DNA from 2 places in the Bacillus sp. ABR genome. Region 2 is predicted to be linked to the other one. Evidence: riboswitches for the same ligand, from Rfam matches in the RefSeq annotation. Region 2 holds a riboswitch; the other holds the start of a gene.
What was found. Region 2 has a riboswitch for glycine ahead of gcvT (glycine cleavage system aminomethyltransferase GcvT). Riboswitches for the same ligand answer to the same signal wherever they lie in the genome.
Positions count from the first base shown of each region.

Region 1: it holds a riboswitch for glycine, as region 2 does, so the genes downstream of both, OIT90_RS00560 (amino acid permease) here and gcvT (glycine cleavage system aminomethyltransferase GcvT) in region 2, are expected to answer to the same signal.

Region 1 is NZ_JAOYSL010000001.1:115,746-124,577, reverse strand. It holds gene OIT90_RS00590 (hypothetical protein) at 1-355, opposite strand, end outside; gene OIT90_RS00585 (PadR family transcriptional regulator) at 510-1,061, shown strand; gene OIT90_RS00580 (DUF4188 domain-containing protein) at 1,066-1,548, shown strand; gene OIT90_RS00575 (NUDIX hydrolase) at 1,560-2,183, opposite strand; gene OIT90_RS00570 (helix-turn-helix transcriptional regulator) at 2,355-2,561, shown strand; gene OIT90_RS00565 (DUF3169 family protein) at 2,558-3,238, shown strand; gene OIT90_RS00560 (amino acid permease) at 3,286-4,632, opposite strand; glycine riboswitch at 4,796-4,875, opposite strand; gene OIT90_RS00555 (LacI family DNA-binding transcriptional regulator) at 5,140-6,159, shown strand; gene OIT90_RS00550 (MFS transporter) at 6,599-7,780, shown strand; gene OIT90_RS00545 (shikimate dehydrogenase) at 7,799-8,701, shown strand; gene OIT90_RS00540 (MFS transporter) at 8,743-8,832, opposite strand, start outside.
Region 2 is NZ_JAOYSL010000002.1:347,988-356,819, forward strand. It holds gene OIT90_RS07130 (patatin-like phospholipase family protein) at 1-654, opposite strand, end outside; gene mntR (transcriptional regulator MntR) at 759-1,193, opposite strand; gene OIT90_RS07140 (lipoate--protein ligase family protein) at 1,279-2,115, opposite strand; gene OIT90_RS07145 (rhodanese-like domain-containing protein) at 2,335-2,715, shown strand; gene gcvPB (aminomethyl-transferring glycine dehydrogenase subunit GcvPB) at 2,760-4,220, opposite strand; gene gcvPA (aminomethyl-transferring glycine dehydrogenase subunit GcvPA) at 4,213-5,559, opposite strand; gene gcvT (glycine cleavage system aminomethyltransferase GcvT) at 5,576-6,673, opposite strand; glycine riboswitch at 6,773-6,866, opposite strand; glycine riboswitch at 6,870-6,976, opposite strand; gene OIT90_RS07165 (DEAD/DEAH box helicase) at 7,225-8,832, shown strand, end outside.

The DNA of each region.
Region 1 (8,832 bases), on a different contig from region 2:
GATCTTTTTCAGCAAGGTGAACTTCATATGTGACCGTCTTTTTCCCTTGCTTCACTTGAAATTCGTAACCGTTTTCAATCGTTTTGCCGGTTAATTTATATTTGTTGATAAATAGATTAGGATCAAAATGCCTTTTTGGGTTTTCCTCCAAAATGGTTTCATTCAGATGACCTGTTACTTTCCCTTTTTTCTCCGTTACTTTGAACCAGTTCACATGATTCTTGGTCTTATATGCAAAGGCGTAAGATTGATTCAATACACTCTTTTTTGCATTTGCTTGATATGCTATCCAGCTGACAGCACCCATGATTAGTACCGCTAGAATTGCCACGATCCAGATTTTCGATCTATTCATACATACCTCCACCGACAGAATTTCATTTTTTCTATCAATATATGAGTGAGTCACCTCCTTTATCGAATTTATTTTTCAACAACCCCTTGTATCTGCCACTCCCCATCATTTATTATATATCTAAATGATATATCTTTTAGATAGGTGTGCTGATATGAAAAAATACAATGATACGACGTATGCGATTTTAGGTATTTTAACGACAGATTGTAAGTCAGGGTACGAAGTGAAGCAATTAATTGATAGGAGCTTGCATCATTTTTGGAAAATCAGTTATGGACAAATTTATCCAGCTTTAAAGCTAATAGTCGAGGAAGGCCTTGCGGAGGTTTCACCTGCTGCTAGCTCTGGTCGCTCAGACAAGCGGGAATATCATTTGACTGAAAAAGGACTGGACACGTTAAGAGAATGGCTGGCGCAGCCGCTCGATCAGTTACCAACAGAGCGGAATGAGGTGTTATTAAAATTATTCTTCGGTCAATATCTTTCGTTTGAGAAAAAACTAGCGCTTTTACAGGATTATGAGAGGCAGCTCCGTATTCGTTATGAGACATATGTTGCGATTGAACAAAACATTCAAGAGCTGTACCCAGATGAAGCGGATGCGAAGTATTGGCTGTTTACTTTAGATTATGGGAAAAGAGTGGCTCAAGCTGGAATTGATTGGTGCGTGGAGACATTCCATTCGATGAAGAAGGAAGGGTAAATGAATGAAAAAAGACATACGTGCTGGCAGATTTACAACGGACAATTCTGATTCGATTGTGGTGTTCATTATCGGAATGAGGATCAACAAACGCTGGGCCATTCATCAATGGATGCCTGTGTTCATGGCGATGCCTGGCATGATCAAGGAGCTGTATACCCATCAAGAGGAGCTAGGGTTTCTTGGAACAGAGAATTACTTTGGATTACGCACGACAGCGATGATTCAATATTGGAAATCAACAGATGACCTCCTTGCCTATGCCAAGATGGAGAAGCATTTGGCTGCTTGGAAAAGATTTAACCAAATGGCACGAAATAATGATGCGGTCGGCATTTATCATGAAACATATCAAATTCAAGCCGGCTCGTATGAATCCATCTACGTGAACATGCCTTCCTACGGACTGAGCCAAGCGAGAGCGCCTATTCCAATTGATAAAGGAAAACAAACAGCGAAGGAACGGCTGAATACAACAAATTCCTAGAGAGCGATTCTCTAGGAATTTCTTTTTGCAACAGATACAAAATGCTTTAATATGCGGGCTGTTAATCCCCATATGGTGTAGTTTTCATAATCATAAAACCATTCCTCAATCGACCGGCTCCCCCAGCTGTATTTTTCACCATTCATGATTTTTTCATAAGGGAAGTCCTCTCCTGGTGTTGGCTGAACGGATACATGATGTAGGTACGGCTCATATTGGCTGAGCCATGATAGAGGCACGGTAAAGGTCTCTTCTACTTCTTCTTGATTATAGGAGTGTTTCACTTTTTGCTCATCAATGATACCGACATATGGGTATACGACGAAGGATGGAGAAGCGATATAAGGACTGAGCTGTCCAAGGACATCGACCGATTCTGGCGGAATGCCCAACTCTTCATGTGTTTCTCGCAGTGCAGCCTCCTGTGCTGTTTCGCTGCCGTCGAGCTTGCCCCCAGGAAAACTAATATCACCCGGCTGTTTTCTCATGGTGAGCGATCGTACCTCAAATAATATATACCATTCTCCATTTACTTGTACTAAAGGGATCAGGACTGCTGCTTTGAACGCTGTCTCTTCTCCAATGAACAACGGTTGTGATTGATGTAAGTCATTTTTTAATTGATCAATGAACACGGCCATCACCTGTTTTCTGTTTCTCTTTCCTTTAGCGTATCATGGTTCACCTTTTCAATAAAGATGATCTTTCTGACAATTATTTTTATCAATTTGACAACTTTACTTGTCAAATTGAATATAATGCTTTACAATCAAGGAAAGATTTCAATTAAAACTTGAGGTGACAGAATGAAAAATCGGTTAAAAGAGCTTCGTGCGCGTGATGGTTTAAACCAAACTGAGCTTGCGAAACGTGCAAAGGTCTCTCGTCAAACCATCAGCTTAATGGAACGTGATGAATTAATGCCGTCTCTCTTGCTCGCTGTTAAGCTTTCACGAATTTTTCAGGAACCCATTGAACGTATTTTTCTATTCGAGGAGGATGAACTATCATGAAAACTGTATACAAAATGCTCTTAGGTGCTCTCCTTGGCTTTCTCGGTGCTTACTGTCTGCTGGCAGCCGAATTTGAGATGACACTTATTGATATTGCATTTGAAGCGACTCTTGTCATCAGTGGAGTGACAATTTTATTGATTATTTATTGTTTTTCAGGGATTTCACGTATGAAAAAAAGAGTGTCTCTTTCGGTCTCTGGAGATGAGGAAGATGAACTGGAGGCTAAGCAATATCGGACCTTTACTGATTCGACATTAGCCAATACGGTGAGTACGATTTTGTCCATTATTGCCATCGGTATAACCATCGTCACCGAGCAGCCACTCTGGTTGATTCTGGTCAATGCTGCTTTATTTATCGTCACCATTATTAGTTCTTATGCAGCGATATCCGTCCTCAAACTTGTCTATCCTAATCGCAATCTACCAAATCCGTCCGACAAAGACTATAGTAAAAAGCTGCTCGCCATTTCAGACGAAGGGGAAAAGCATGTCATGCTTGGCGGACTGTTTCACACGTATCAAATGATGAATATTCTATTGACTAGTGCCATGTTTATTTTGATTGTGTATTCGCTTGGAGCCAATCACTCTCAACTGTTCTCGATCGTGGTCATTGGGATTGTTTTGATCATTTTGAATGCAAATTATGTGTTGAAGATTAGAAATCGTTAAATGATAAAAAGCACAGCTCTGTCAAAAGGCTGTGCTTTTTCCGTCCGTTACGATGCACGGCGTTTCTTTCGTGCATAAATCAAAAATAAGAAACCAAACCATACCGGTGTCAATAGCAACGCAGGACGTGTTGCATCTGCGAAGAGCATGATCACGAGAATGGCTGCAAAGAGCGCAAGAACGCAAATATTCACAAAAGGTGTGAACGGTGCTTTAAAGGTAGATGCTGCATGCAGTTCAGGCCGTGTTTTTTTATATTTCAAATGACAAATTAAAATAATACTCCATACCCAAATGAAACAAATGGCACTGATCGTGGTAACAATCCCAAAGGCTTGTTCGGGAATCAGCTTGCTTAAAAGTGCACCGACCGATACTACAATCGTTGACACGAATAGCGCATTACTCGGGACAGCGTGCTTGTTCAAACGCCCAAAGGAAGCTGGCCCTTGCTTTTGATGACTGAGATTATACAGAATACGGCTTGTCGAGAACATGCCGCTATTACAAGCTGATGCCGCAGACGTCAACACAACAAAATTGATAAGCCCCGCTGCTACTGGTATCCCAATGAGCCCAAAGGTTTTCACAAAAGGACTTTCTGATGCACTGAGCTCAGACCATGGGTTGATACATAGTAAAACAAAGATCGCACCCACATAGAAAAATAGAATTCTTAATGGAATTTTATTAATCGCAGAGGGAATGTTTTTTTGCGGATTGGCTGTTTCTGCTGCGGATACGCCAACCAGTTCAACTCCCACATACGCAAAAATCACCATCTGGAATGACAGCAAGAAGCCTGTGACACCATTCGGGAATAACCCGCCATGAGACCATAAATTCGTTACTGTCACCGGTCCGGCATCGGTTTGAAAACCAATGATTAAAAGAATAATTCCAACACCGATCAGTAATAGAATCGTAATCACTTTAATGAGTGCAAACCAAAATTCCATTTCTCCGAAAAGCTTCACCGTTAATAGATTCAATCCTAGTAAAATCAACAAACAAATGATAGCAGGAATCCATTGCGGGATATCAAACCAATACTGCACATACACTCCGACCGCAATGACATCCGCCATCGCTGTCATAATCCAGCAAAACCAATAGGTCCACCCTGTCACAAAAGATGCCCACGGGCCGAGATAGTCCTCTGCAATATCGGTTAATGACTGATAGCCCGCCTTCGATAAAAGCAATTCTCCAAGTGCCCTCATGACAAAAAAGATGGCCATTCCGACAATTAAATAAGCAAAAATGATTGATGGACCTGCCAATTGAATGGCTTTTCCAGAGCCTAAAAACAGCCCTGTTCCAATGGTTCCGCCAATAGCAATCAATTGTACATGACGGTTTGATAAATCTCGTTTTAATTCTTGTTGTGCCAATGCTAACACCCTCCTACGACACGATCTTATACTGAAATAATGAACTCTTTAAAAAGTCCATAAAAAAAGAGATTGGATGCGCTCCAATCTCACGGTCATAAAAGAATAGCAAAATAGAGAAAAGTAATACACGGCATCATCCATGCATCACAAATACAATATTTCGTACTCTTCTGTCCTTTTGCCTGAGATTGTGAACCCTTCGGCGCCGCACACACATGCGGTCTCTCCAGAAGCTGCTCCTGCTATAGTGTGACCCACAGCAATCATAGCCTTCGTTATTTAATTAAAATGTTGCTATTTCTGAATAATTTTATATTTTACGCCTCAATCAGAAAGCTGTCAATGGTAATCTTTTATGATTTACAGTGATACCCATATGTCTTCACTTCATCAATCCCCCCTAATTCATGTATAATAAACCAAAAGATGTTCGGCTCGTCTGATGGAGAAATCCCTCTTGATCATGAACAAAGTTAGGCAATCCATTGAAGTTGGTGAAGACAAATGAAAAAAATGAACAAACAGCGTGTCACATTACAGGAAGTCGCCAAGCATGCCGGTGTCTCGACTTCAACGGCATCACTCGTTGTTCGAAATAATCCTAGAATCTCTGAAGCCACTCGAAACAAAGTGCTTCAATCCATGGAAGACTTAGGGTACGTATATGACCGCGTAGCTGCCAACATGCGGTCAAAAAGCTCAAATATCGTTGGTGTGATTGTCACAGATATTTCTAACACCTTTATTTCGGAATTTTTAATCGGCGTGCAAACCACGCTTGAATCACTAGGCTATACTGTTTTACTTGGTACAACCTTTGACAGTGTCGATAAACAGGAGCGGCTCATTTCCACTATGGTAGAGCACCGAGTGGGCGGAATCATTTTAAACCTAGCTTCGAAAAGCTCGGCTCGGACAGCCAAACAGTTAAATCAAATTCGCACCCCAAAAGTACTTGCAAATCGTGAATTATCAGATGTGCAATGTGATTATGTCGGTGTTGATTATGAACAAGGCACTTGGATGGCCATTCATCATCTTCTTCAGAAGGGGCATCGACGTATCGCCTTCTTAGGCGGCATCAAGACCTCATCGACTTGGATTGAGCGGATGAAAGGTTTCAAAAGAGCTCATGACGATGAAAACCTGACGATTGATGATTCCCTTATTATTGATATCGTACCTACTCGTGAAGGCGGGAAAGAAGCACTCGCTCAAGTGATGGATCAACCCGAGCCTCCTACCGCTATTTTTTGTTTTAGTGACTTAGTTGCATTTGGAGTCATGCAAGCACTGTCAGCACGGGGCATCCAGCCAGGTGAAGATATTGATGTGGTTGGATTCGATAATGTTCCTGAAGCGGAGATGTACCATCCGCCGCTCACCACTGTTTCTTCATTCCCCCGATCCATCGGGGCAAAAGCAGCGAACCTTTTATATCATAAAATGAACGATCAGGATGAAGAGCTGCAGAGATTGATTTTAAAACCTCAACTTCATATTAGAGAAACCTCTCCATCATGATGAAAAGAGAATTGTGTGCAGCAATTCTCTTTTTTTATTGAACAAGTCAACTATTTCTTTGTTTCATTTTTCTTTTTTTAAATCACAAAGTCATAAACTTGACACATTTAAAATGCAGGAGTATATTTATCTCGTTGCTTCTTTTAGTATATCGTTATACCTATTTAGTCCTATCGTTATTTCTATCAAAAAACAGTTAAAAGTGATTTTTTATGATTCTGATCAAATCATGAAGTTTCACTTCCTAATCAAGGCTGTTATTATTTTTTACATTTTAGTAGAACGATGTACTTGATTGAAGAACAGATGAATATTCATTATTTTTTCATCAATAAGGGGTGTTGTGATGGGCTTCATATTATTCATTTTGAAGGAAACAATAACAAAGGGTATACAAAGAATTTGACCTTAAAGGGGTTTCAAATATAGGAGTGGGAACATGAAAAATCCTTATATTAAATCGTCACTTGGCATGTATTTAAACTACTTCATGCTTGGCATGATCAATATTATTGTAGCTTCCAACATGGACAGCTTATCTGAGCGCTACCATGTAGATATTCCGAAAATCAGCTTGCTTGTATCGGCGATCGGAATTGGTAAACTCATTGCTCTCTTTTTCTCAGGTCGGTTAGCCGATAGCTGGGGACGTAAGCCTGTCATTATTACAGGAAATTTTCTTTACTTATTATTCTTAATCGGTATTCCAACGACAACGAGTTATACACTGGCATTTATCTTTGCGATTTCAGCAGGTATTGCCAACTCACTGCTTGATTCAGGAACCTACCCTGCTTTGACAGAGTCATTTCCGAAAAAAGCAAGTTCGGCTTCTGTTTTAGTAAAAGCGTCTGTATCCATTGGGGCGACTGTTCTTCCATTTATCTTGGCGTACCTAGTGGCACATGACATCTTCTGGGGCTGGGCGTTCTTTGGACTAGGGCTTCTTTATTTACTTGTAGGAATTTACTTAATCTTTATGCCATTCCCGAACCATAAGCAAGTTTCTTCACAAGACGCTCTTCCAGTACAAGACCAGCTGAAGGAAGAACCAAAAATGCTTGGCGAAGGCTTAGCTGTTGTACTGATGGGATTCACGTCGACTGCATTGTTTGTCGTATGGCAGACATGGCTTCCGCAGCTCGGGTTAAAATTAATCGGACTTGGCACAGGACAAGCCACACAGCTTCTATCTTATTTTAGTATTGGTGCACTCGTATCTGTTCTCTTGCTTTCGATCGTCTTAGATAAATTCATTTCACCGATTATGGTGGCAATCATTTATCCAATTGGGGCGTTCCTTGCAATGCTTTCACTTTTCCAAATCGAAACGTACAGCATTGTCATTGTCAGCACCTTCTTCTTAGGGCTATTTACAGCAGGAATCTTCCAGCTGGCGATGAGTATTATGATGAAATTGTTCCCGACAAACAAAGCAACGGCTTCATCCTACGTTAATATTGCGGCAAGCTCAGCGTTTATTCTCGTGCCGCTCATTACAAGTGGATTGGTCAGCACGTACGATATTAAAATGACGTTATTTTTCGATATGATCATTGCGGTTATTAGCGTATTACTAGCGGTCTTTGTTCTTGGACGCATGAAAAAATTATTTAGATAATTAAAGGAGATGTCAATCATGACAAACATACATGAACGAAATATTGATGGAAAAACAAAATTAGTCGGTCTTCTTGCTACACCAATCGGACACAGCCTTTCACCACGTATGCATAACCTTGGCTATACACTAACAGGTATCAACTATGCTTACCTCGCATTTGAAGTAGGGAATGATGAACTAGAAGCAGCCGTAAACGGTATGAAAGCAATGGGTGCAGCTGGATTTAACGTCTCTATGCCGAACAAAATGAAAGTACTAGATTACTTAGACGAACTAGATGATTCTGCAAGATATACACGTGCAAGTAACACTGTAGTAAACAAAGATGGTAAACTCATCGGCTACAACACAGATGGTCTTGGATATGTGAGAAACTTGATTGAGCATGGCGTTGAATTAGCCGGCAAAAAAGTCACACTCGTTGGCTCTGGCGGCGCGGCAACTCCGATTGCGATTCAGCTTGCACAGTCCGGCATTCGTGAAATTAGTATATTTGCTCGTAATGACCAATACTTTGTTCAAGCAGAAGAAAATGTAAATTACATCAACAACGAAATGAAATCTTTCGGTGTCAAAGCAAACATTTTCCCACTTGAAGACAAAGACGCGTTCCGCCGTGAAGTAGCAGAAAGTGCGATCCTGGCAAACGGGACAAGCCTTGGCATGAAACCACTAGATCAGCTCAGCATTATCGATGATACACTTGATGTACTTCGTGAAGATTTGATCGTGACAGATGTCGTATACAACCCGCAAAAAACAAAGCTTCTTGCACAAGCACAGGAAGCTGGCGCCAAAACGATTAACGGTCTTGGAATGATGTTATGGCAAGGAGCACTTGCTTACAAACTCTTTACTGGTGAAGATATGCCAGTTGATCAAGTAAAACAAATTCTTTTTGAAAATGACCGTTTCTAAAACAAAAGAAAGACGACTTCCTAAGTGGAGGTCGTCTTTTTTTAATCATGTACCATAACTTGACGGTAGCGATACAGGATATACAGTGCGCCGATAATGGCTGCAACAGCCACCACTGCATCGAACATAAA
Region 2 (8,832 bases):
GTGTTGTGGGCGTTCTTTTTCGTTTGGCGTTAATGTGACACCGACGAACGGTCTTTTTTTCTCTTCAGCAAACAGCCAAATTGGAAAATTGCTAAGCACTCCTCCATCTACAATGGTACAAATGCCTTTTGAAGACTTCAGTTTGACAGGTTCGAAAAAATACGGCAGGCTGCAGCTCATTCGAATGGCCCTCGCCACGGAAAACCGCTCTGGATTCAAGCCATATGAAGGAAGGTCGTCTGGCAGTACGAGGATTTTTCCATTCGTTAAATCGGACGCAACAATTTTCAGCGAATCTTTTTTGAGGTCTCCAAACACGGTGACCCCTTTTCGTTTTAGCACATCAGTCAGCCATTTTTCCAGCCGGTCTCCTTTATAAAGACCAAGACGCCAGTAAATGGATACCCACCTAAGCATTTTAAACGGGATGAATTGACATCTTCTATCAAGCAATTGATGCTCATCCATTTCATCTAAAAGCTCCCGAATTTCCTGGCTTGTAAAACCTGCTGCGATGAGTGAAGCAATGATTGCTCCAGCACTTGTACCAGCAAGACGGACAAATTGAAATCCTCTCGCTTCAAGCGCTTCATAGGCACCAGCAAGCGCTGCCCCCTTAATGCCTCCACCTGAGAACACACCATCTATCTTCATCAAGGAGCCCCCTTTGATTTCACGCTAATAATAGTGTAGGAGCATTTGCTTTCAATTAGAACTTTAATCAAAAAGGACACCCATGCTAAGGGTGTCCTTTTTGATTAAGATTCTTGATTTGTTTGTTCGTTTTTCTTTTGAATCGCTTTCAGCTGAACAGATCGCTCATCGTTTTCTTCAAAAAATTGAACGAGATCGCCGATGCGGTCAATGCTGTTCCAGCTGAGATGATGTTCAATGCCTTCTACATCATCATAAATTTTCTCTTCATCTACACCAATGATTCTTAAAAATTGCTCCAGCAGTTCATGTCTGTATACGAGACGTTTTCCAATTTTTTTGCCTTTCGGGGTTAAAATTAGACCACGATACTTCTCATAAATGAGGTATTCATCTTTATCTAGCTTCTGAACCATTTTTGTTACAGAGGAGGGATGGACAGCGAGTGCTTCTGCAATATCAGAGACTCTGGCATATCCTTTTTCTTCTATCAGCATATAAATTTGTTCAATGTAATCTTCCATACTAGGTGTAGTCATAAAACCCCTCCATAATGCACCTTTACTTAATAATCAACCCAATTCTACACCATCGTTCATTAAAAAACAAGGAGTGTCCATCGTCTTAACGCTTGTAATTCCAATCATCTGAGGCATATTTCGTTTTGGCGAGATGATGGACAAACGCTAATTCTTCATCTGTCAGCTCATAAGGTTCAAGCTCAATATTTAATCCTTTTTCAAATCCTCTTTTAAACGCAACACGCGCATCGTCTATCGTACAAGTTCGGTCTGAGATTTCATTGATGGCAACCGCTTTGTTTTTAAAGCTTCGCTGCATCCGCTCTCTTACCCGGTCGTTAGGATAAAGGAACAAATCGAATAATTTATCCTCATCAAGGTCAATTAAAATAGATCCATGCTGGAGGATAACACCTTTTTGTCTCGTCTGAGCACTGCCCGCTACCTTTCTGCCTTCTACAACAAGCTCGTACCAAGAAGGGGCATCAAAGCATACAGAAGATCTTGGGTTCTTTAAGCTTTCCTTTTCTTTATCTGTACGAGGAATGGCAAAATACGCATCGAGTCCCAGCTCTTTAAAGCCTTCTAAAATGCCTTCTGAAATGACACGGTACGCCTCTGTCACCGTTGCTGGCATTTCTGGATGTTCCTCTGACACAATCACGCTGTAGGTCAGCTCCTGGTCATGTAGTACTCCTCGTCCTCCGGTTGGTCTGCGGACAAATCCAAGACCATAGCGCTTGACAGCTTCTAGGTTGATTTCTTTTTCAACGTTCTGAAAATACCCAACAGATAATGTCGCCGGATCCCATCCATAAAAGCGGATAACAGGCGGAATGAGCTTCTCACTATGCCAATAAAGCAAGGCTTCGTCCATTGCCATGTTAAAGGCAGGGTCTTGGTTTCCTGAATCAATGAAACACCATTTCTCTTTTTGCATATAAAATCCCTTCTCTTTTACGTAGTCAATGTTAGATGATGGTGGTGACCACCGGTTTTCTCTCTTCATCAGTCTATCAAATAGGAACGGAATTGAAAATAATTCTTACCATTTATGATGACAAGTTTCTTATGCTTTACTATAATAGTATTTGTCTAAAACGTACCATCAGACAGGCTACTGTGCTGATGCTCAAGAAGGAGTCGAGTTGTATTGTCAATGTTCAACTATATCGTCCTCTCACTTTGTGGACTTTTTGTTCTTTATTCCATCGGCAGCTACATTTATCAGCAGCGCATTATGAAAACGCTGACGGAAGCAGAATTTATTAAAGGTTACCGCAAAGCCCAGCTCATTGATGTGAGAGAGCCAAATGAGTTTGAAGGCGGACATATTTTAGGGGCAAGAAATATCCCTCTTTCCCAACTAAAGCAGCGCAAAAATGAAATACGTCCTGACAAGCCTGTTTATCTCTATTGTCAAAATAATTTCAGAAGTGGAAAAGCAGCCCAAACTTTACGTAAAAATGGCTGCCGTGAGATTTATAATTTAAAAGGCGGCTTTAAAAAATGGGGCGGCCGCATTAAAACGAAGAACTAACAAAAAAGACTCTGGGAGCATGATTCCCCCTGAGTCTTTTTTCTTTATTTTCTTTCAAAAACGAGAACGGGATTCCGAGCGGCCTTTGTTTCGTCCATACGTTTCACGACGGTTGTATGCGGCGCTTCCTGCACCACTTCAGGATTCTCTTCTGCTTCTTTCGCAATTTGAATCATTGCTTCGATGAATGCATCAAGTGTTTCTTTTGATTCTGTTTCGGTCGGTTCAATCATGATACATTCCTCTACATTGAGCGGGAAGTAGATCGTTGGCGGATGGTAGCCGAAATCAAGTAATCGTTTGGCAATATCCAGTGTCCGCACACCTAATTTTTTCTGACGTTTACCTGAAAGGACAAATTCATGCTTACAGTGACGATCAAACGGCAAATCATAATGAGCACTTAAGCGGCGCATCATATAGTTCGCATTTAACACGGCATTATCGGTTACAGCCTTTAAGCCGTCTGGCCCCATAGAGCGGATGTACGCATAGGCTCTGACGTTAATGCCAAAGTTGCCATAGAATGGCTTCACGCGCCCGATTGATTCCGGACGGTCATATTCAAAGTAAAAACGACCTTCCTTCTTTACAAGCACCGGCTTTGGCAAATACGGAATTAAATCTTTTTTAACGCCAACTGGACCTGAACCAGGACCTCCGCCTCCGTGTGGGCCTGTAAAGGTTTTATGAAGATTTAAGTGGACAACATCAAATCCCATATCTCCTGGTCTTGCTCTACTTAAAACCGCATTCAAGTTGGCTCCGTCATAATAAAGTTTACCGCCAGCTCCATGAACGATTTCAGCCATTTCTAAAATGTTTTCTTCAAAGAGGCCAAGTGTATTCGGGTTTGTAAGCATTAAAGCAGCTGTTTCTTCATTAACAACGCGGCGTAAATCTTCTAAATCAACAAGCCCGTTTTCATCAGATGCGACAGTAATGGTTTCAAATCCAGCGACTGTCGCAGATGCCGGGTTCGTTCCATGAGCAGAATCAGGCACAATGACTTTTGTACGCTGATGATCTCCTCTTGCTTCATGGTACGCACGGATCATCATGAGTCCCGTCCACTCGCCATGTGCTCCTGCCGCAGGCTGTAATGTCACAGCGTCCATCCCCGTAATTTCTTCAAGATGTTCACCTAGATCGTATAGTAATTCCAATGCACCTTGTACAGTGTCTGCCTCCTGTAGTGGATGGACCTGCGAGAAACCTGCAAGGCGTGCAACCTTTTCATTAATCTTTGGATTATATTTCATCGTACAAGAGCCAAGAGGATAAAATCCAGAATCGACCCCATGATTGCGTCTTGATAATGCTGTATAATGACGCATAATATCAAGCTCAGATACTTCAGGGAGCTCAGCATCCTCATCACGGATGTACGTCTTATCAAATAAAGACGGGATCTCCTGTTCAGGTACATCTAAATCAGGCAGGCTGTACCCAATTCTTCCTTCTTTAGATAATTCAAAAATAAGCGGCTGATCTTGTTTATTCATGGCGATCCCCCAATTCCTTGATAAACGTATCAATTTCTTCTTTTGTTCTCAGCTCTGTCACGGCTACAAGCATGTGCTGCTCAAGCTCTGGGTAGTCTAGCCCTAAGTCGTAGCCGCCGATGATTCCTTTTTCAAGCAATCGTTTATTGGCTTCTTTCACAGGCTCCTGTAACTTGATCACAAATTCATTAAAATGAGCCCCTTCTACATCCGCCTGCAGTCCATATTTTTCTGCCTGCGTCTTGGCATAATGGGCTTTTTGCACGTTTTGATAGGCGATGTCTTTTATGCCTGTTTTCCCTAGTGCCGTCATGGCAACAGAAGCAGCTAGCGCATTTAATGCTTGGTTCGAGCAAATATTTGACGTCGCTTTATCTCTTCGAATGTGCTGCTCACGCGCTTGAAGAGTCAGGACAAATCCACGAACACCATTTTCATCTTCTGTCTGCCCGACTAAACGACCTGGCACTTTTCTCATCAACTTTTTCGTCACAGCAAAATATCCGCAGTGAGGTCCGCCAAATGCCGCAGGGATACCGAACGGCTGCGCATCACCAACGACAATGTCTGCCCCAAGTTTACCAGGCGGCGTCAATAGCCCGAGTGCGAGGGGATTGCTAGAGACAATGAACAGGCTTTTTCCTTTATGTGCAATGGGTTCAATGTCTTTTAACGGCTCGACGACACCAAAAAAGTTTGGATATTGCACGAGAACTGCTGCTGTATCATCGCAGACGGCCTTTTCCAGTGCAGCTAAATCTGTCTGCCCTTTTTTCGCAGGCACTTCAACAACTTCAATGTTTTGTCCTTTGGCGTATGTTTTCAGCACCGCTCTTGATTCAGGGTGAACCGTTTCAGAAACCACCACTTTTTTCTTCTTTGTGTGTCCCGCAGCAAGCATTGCCGCTTCTGCTAGTGCCGTCCCGCCATCATACATTGAGGAATTGGCTAGATCCATACCAGTCAGCTCAGCAATCATTGTTTGAAATTCAAAGATCGCTTGCAATTCACCTTGTGAAATCTCCGGCTGATAAGGTGTATACGCTGTATAAAATTCAGAGCGTGAGATAACATGATCGACAATGACAGGCTGGTAATGATCATATACACCAGCACCAAGAAACGATGCATAGGAAACTGTATCCTTATTCTTTGCAGCTAGCCGGGATAATTCCCTGACAAGCGCTGTTTCAGATGCGGCTTCTTTGATGTTGTATGCTCCTTTGAATCTCACCTTCTCTGGGATATCTGAAAAAAGCTCATCAATCGACTGAACGCCGATGACATCCAGCATTTCTTTCTGATCTTGCTCTGTTTGCGGCAAATATCTGTGCTTCATCCTCTATTCCCCCTCGTTATTTGGTTCTTTTATAAAATGGTGTTGTGACGATTTTGGCTTTTAGACGCTTTTTGCGAACCTGTACTTCCACCTCTGCCCCAAGCTCCGCTTCTGAGGTTTCGATCAAAGCAAGCCCGACATTTTTCTTTAATGTTGGGGATTGAGTGCCCGTTGTGACAAACCCAACCTGCTTTTCTCCTGAAAAGACTGGATAATCTGTACGCGGAATCCCTTTTTCAATCATTTCAATGCCGACAAGCTTTCGCTTCAGTCCCTCTTCTTTTTGTTTTTTAAGTGCTGCTTTTCCGATAAAATCAGCTTCTTTATCCGTTTTGACAGCAAAACCAATTCCGCCTTCTAATGGAGAAATATCCTTTGTCAGCTCCTGGCCATAAAGCGGAAGCCTTGCTTCAAATCTCAAGGTATCACGTGCACCGAGTCCGCACGGTATTAATCCTTTTGGCTGCCCCGCTTCTAATAAAGCGGACCAAAGGTGGACCGCATCTTCTGACTGGCAGTAGATTTCAAAGCCATCTTCCCCTGTGTAGCCTGTTCTGGAAACGAGCACTTCTTTATTTGCGACCTCAGCTTTTGATAAAAACGTAAATGGTTTAAGCGATGTCACCTCTTCATCCGCCACCTCTTTGATGATGTCAGCTGCAAGAGGTCCTTGAAGCGCTAGCAAGGCGGTTTGATCAGATATATTTTTGATCAATACGTCATCCTTCTCTTGGTGCTTCAAAAGCCAATCCACGTCTTTATCGATATTTGATGCGTTGATGACAAGTAAATAGTGGTTCTTTTCTTTTTGGTAGACGAGCAGGTCATCTACCGTTCCGCCATCTTCATAACACATGGCTGTATATAGTGCCTTACCGTCTGTCAGCTTAGACACATCATTGGTTAATAACCTTTGTAAAAAAGGAAGGGCATCTTGACCTTTGACGTCCACCTCACCCATGTGAGACACATCAAAAAGCCCTGCTTTTGTTCGAACAGCTTCATGTTCTTCTTTAATGGAAGAAAATTGGACAGGTAATTCCCAGCCCCCGAAGTCAATGGTTTTTGCGCCAAACGTTTCATACGCATGAAAAAGCGGTGTTCGTTTCAACATCAATCGTTTCCCCCTTTTTTTAGTGCAAATGCAAGCTGAATTTTCAGAAAAAAATCACAGCAAAAAAGGACAGAGCGCTCCCTTTTATCAAAAAGAAGTCTCTGTCCTTGCACCTGAAAGTTTACAGCACAACATCATTGTGCGTTTTCCCCTTTGGTGGTTTGCTAAAACGATCAGCAAACACTCTCCAGAGTTGCGTCCGGTAAGAGTACTTTTGCCTGAGAGATTCACTGAATCATTCAGCTTGCTCCTTCGGCGCCTGCCAGTGCAAAATAACCGCCAAGTCTCTCCCCATACCATCATCCGCTCATATTTTTCACATTTATTGGACATACTATCAAAATGGGTGACTTATTTTCTAGATCACTTATCAACATCCTACCATTAGAAATGGATGGAGAGCAACAGAAAAATCATTAACATTTTTAAAATAACCTTTCGATATCGTTCGCTTTTATTCATATATCTAGTCTTTTAGAGACCTCTTAAAAAATGAAGCGTTTAAAAACAGAACAATTTATCAGATCCTACTAGAAAGGCAGGCGACCACATTGAATATTCAAACGATTTTTGATCAGGAATGGACAAATGAATTTCAGCAGCGGCTTTCATCAGACGGCCCCTGGGCGAACTGGGATATGTATCGATTAGCGACGCAGGTTCAAAAAGTCACAGCCATTGATTCATTCGAGGGACTGCAAGCTCCTGCGCACCTGCCTGCATTCACACCTTTACAGCACCAGCTCGAAGTAGCCAGAAGAGTCGTAGAAGAAATGAATGGGAAAGCCATTCTAGCAGATGAAGTGGGCCTAGGGAAAACCGTAGAAGCAGGACTCATTATCAAAGAATACATGATTCGTGGACTTGCCAAAAAGATTCTTATTCTCGTCCCCGCCTCCCTTGTATCTCAGTGGGTACAGGAGCTGCGGACGAAATTTTATATTGATGCTGTTGAACAAAAAAAGAGCTATGTGTGGGAGCAGTGCGACGTTGTCGTTTCTTCCATTGACACAGCCAAAAGACAGCCGCATCGAGACACGATTTTATCGATTGCCTACGATATGGTCATTATCGATGAAGCACACAAACTGAAAAACAATAAAACGAAAAACTATGAATTTGTGAGAAACCTGAATAAGAAGTTCTGTCTGCTGCTGACAGCGACACCTATTCAAAACCGGATCGGAGAAATATTTAATCTCGTTTCCCTTCTGAAGCCGGGCCACCTAGGAAATGAACATCAATTTAAAGATATCTTTGCCAAAAAGGACTTGCAGCTTGAAGACCATGACCGATTAAAACAGCTCGTCAATAAAGTGATGATTCGAAACCGAAGACAAGACACAGGCATCGAGTGGACAAAACGACATGTCAAAACGATTTCCATTGATTTTTCTCCGACAGAACAAGCATTGTATGATGAAATCTGCAAGCTGAAAGAGAATCCGTCTTATACAAAGCATATGTTTTCCATTATGACCTTGGAACGAGAATGCTGTTCAAGCCGTGAGGCAGTTTATATGACGATTAAAAAAATGCAGGAAGAAGAAAAGCATATTCTCGGCTCTTCTGCTATAGCGCAAATCATGGAGAAAATCAATCAAGTGGAGCAAAACTCAAAGGCGCTTGAAGTGGTCAAACTCATTCAACAGTTAAATGAAAAAGTCATTATTTTCACCGAATACCGCGCAACACAAATTTATTTACAATGGTTTCTACAGCAAAATGGCATTAGCTCCGTGCCATTTCGTGGCGGCTTTAAGCGGGGTAAAAAAGATTGGATGAAAGATTTATTTAGAGAACGGGCGCAAGTGTTAATTGCTACAGAAGCTGGCGGCGAAGGGATCAACCTTCAGTTTTGTAATCAAATCATTAACTACGACCTCCCGTGGAACCCGATGCGTTTAGAACAGAGAATCGGACGTATCCACCGCCTTGGCCAAGAACGAGATGTCCACATTTACAATATGGCAACAAACGGAACAGTTGAAGAGCATATTTTAAAGCTTTTATATGAAAAAATTCAGCTGTTCGAAAACGTCATAGGCGATTTAGATGATATTTTAACGAGAATTGATATTGAAGAAGTCGAAACAGAGTTGCATCAAATTCTCTTCCAGCATGAATCTGATGGAGACATGAAAAAGAAATTAACCCAA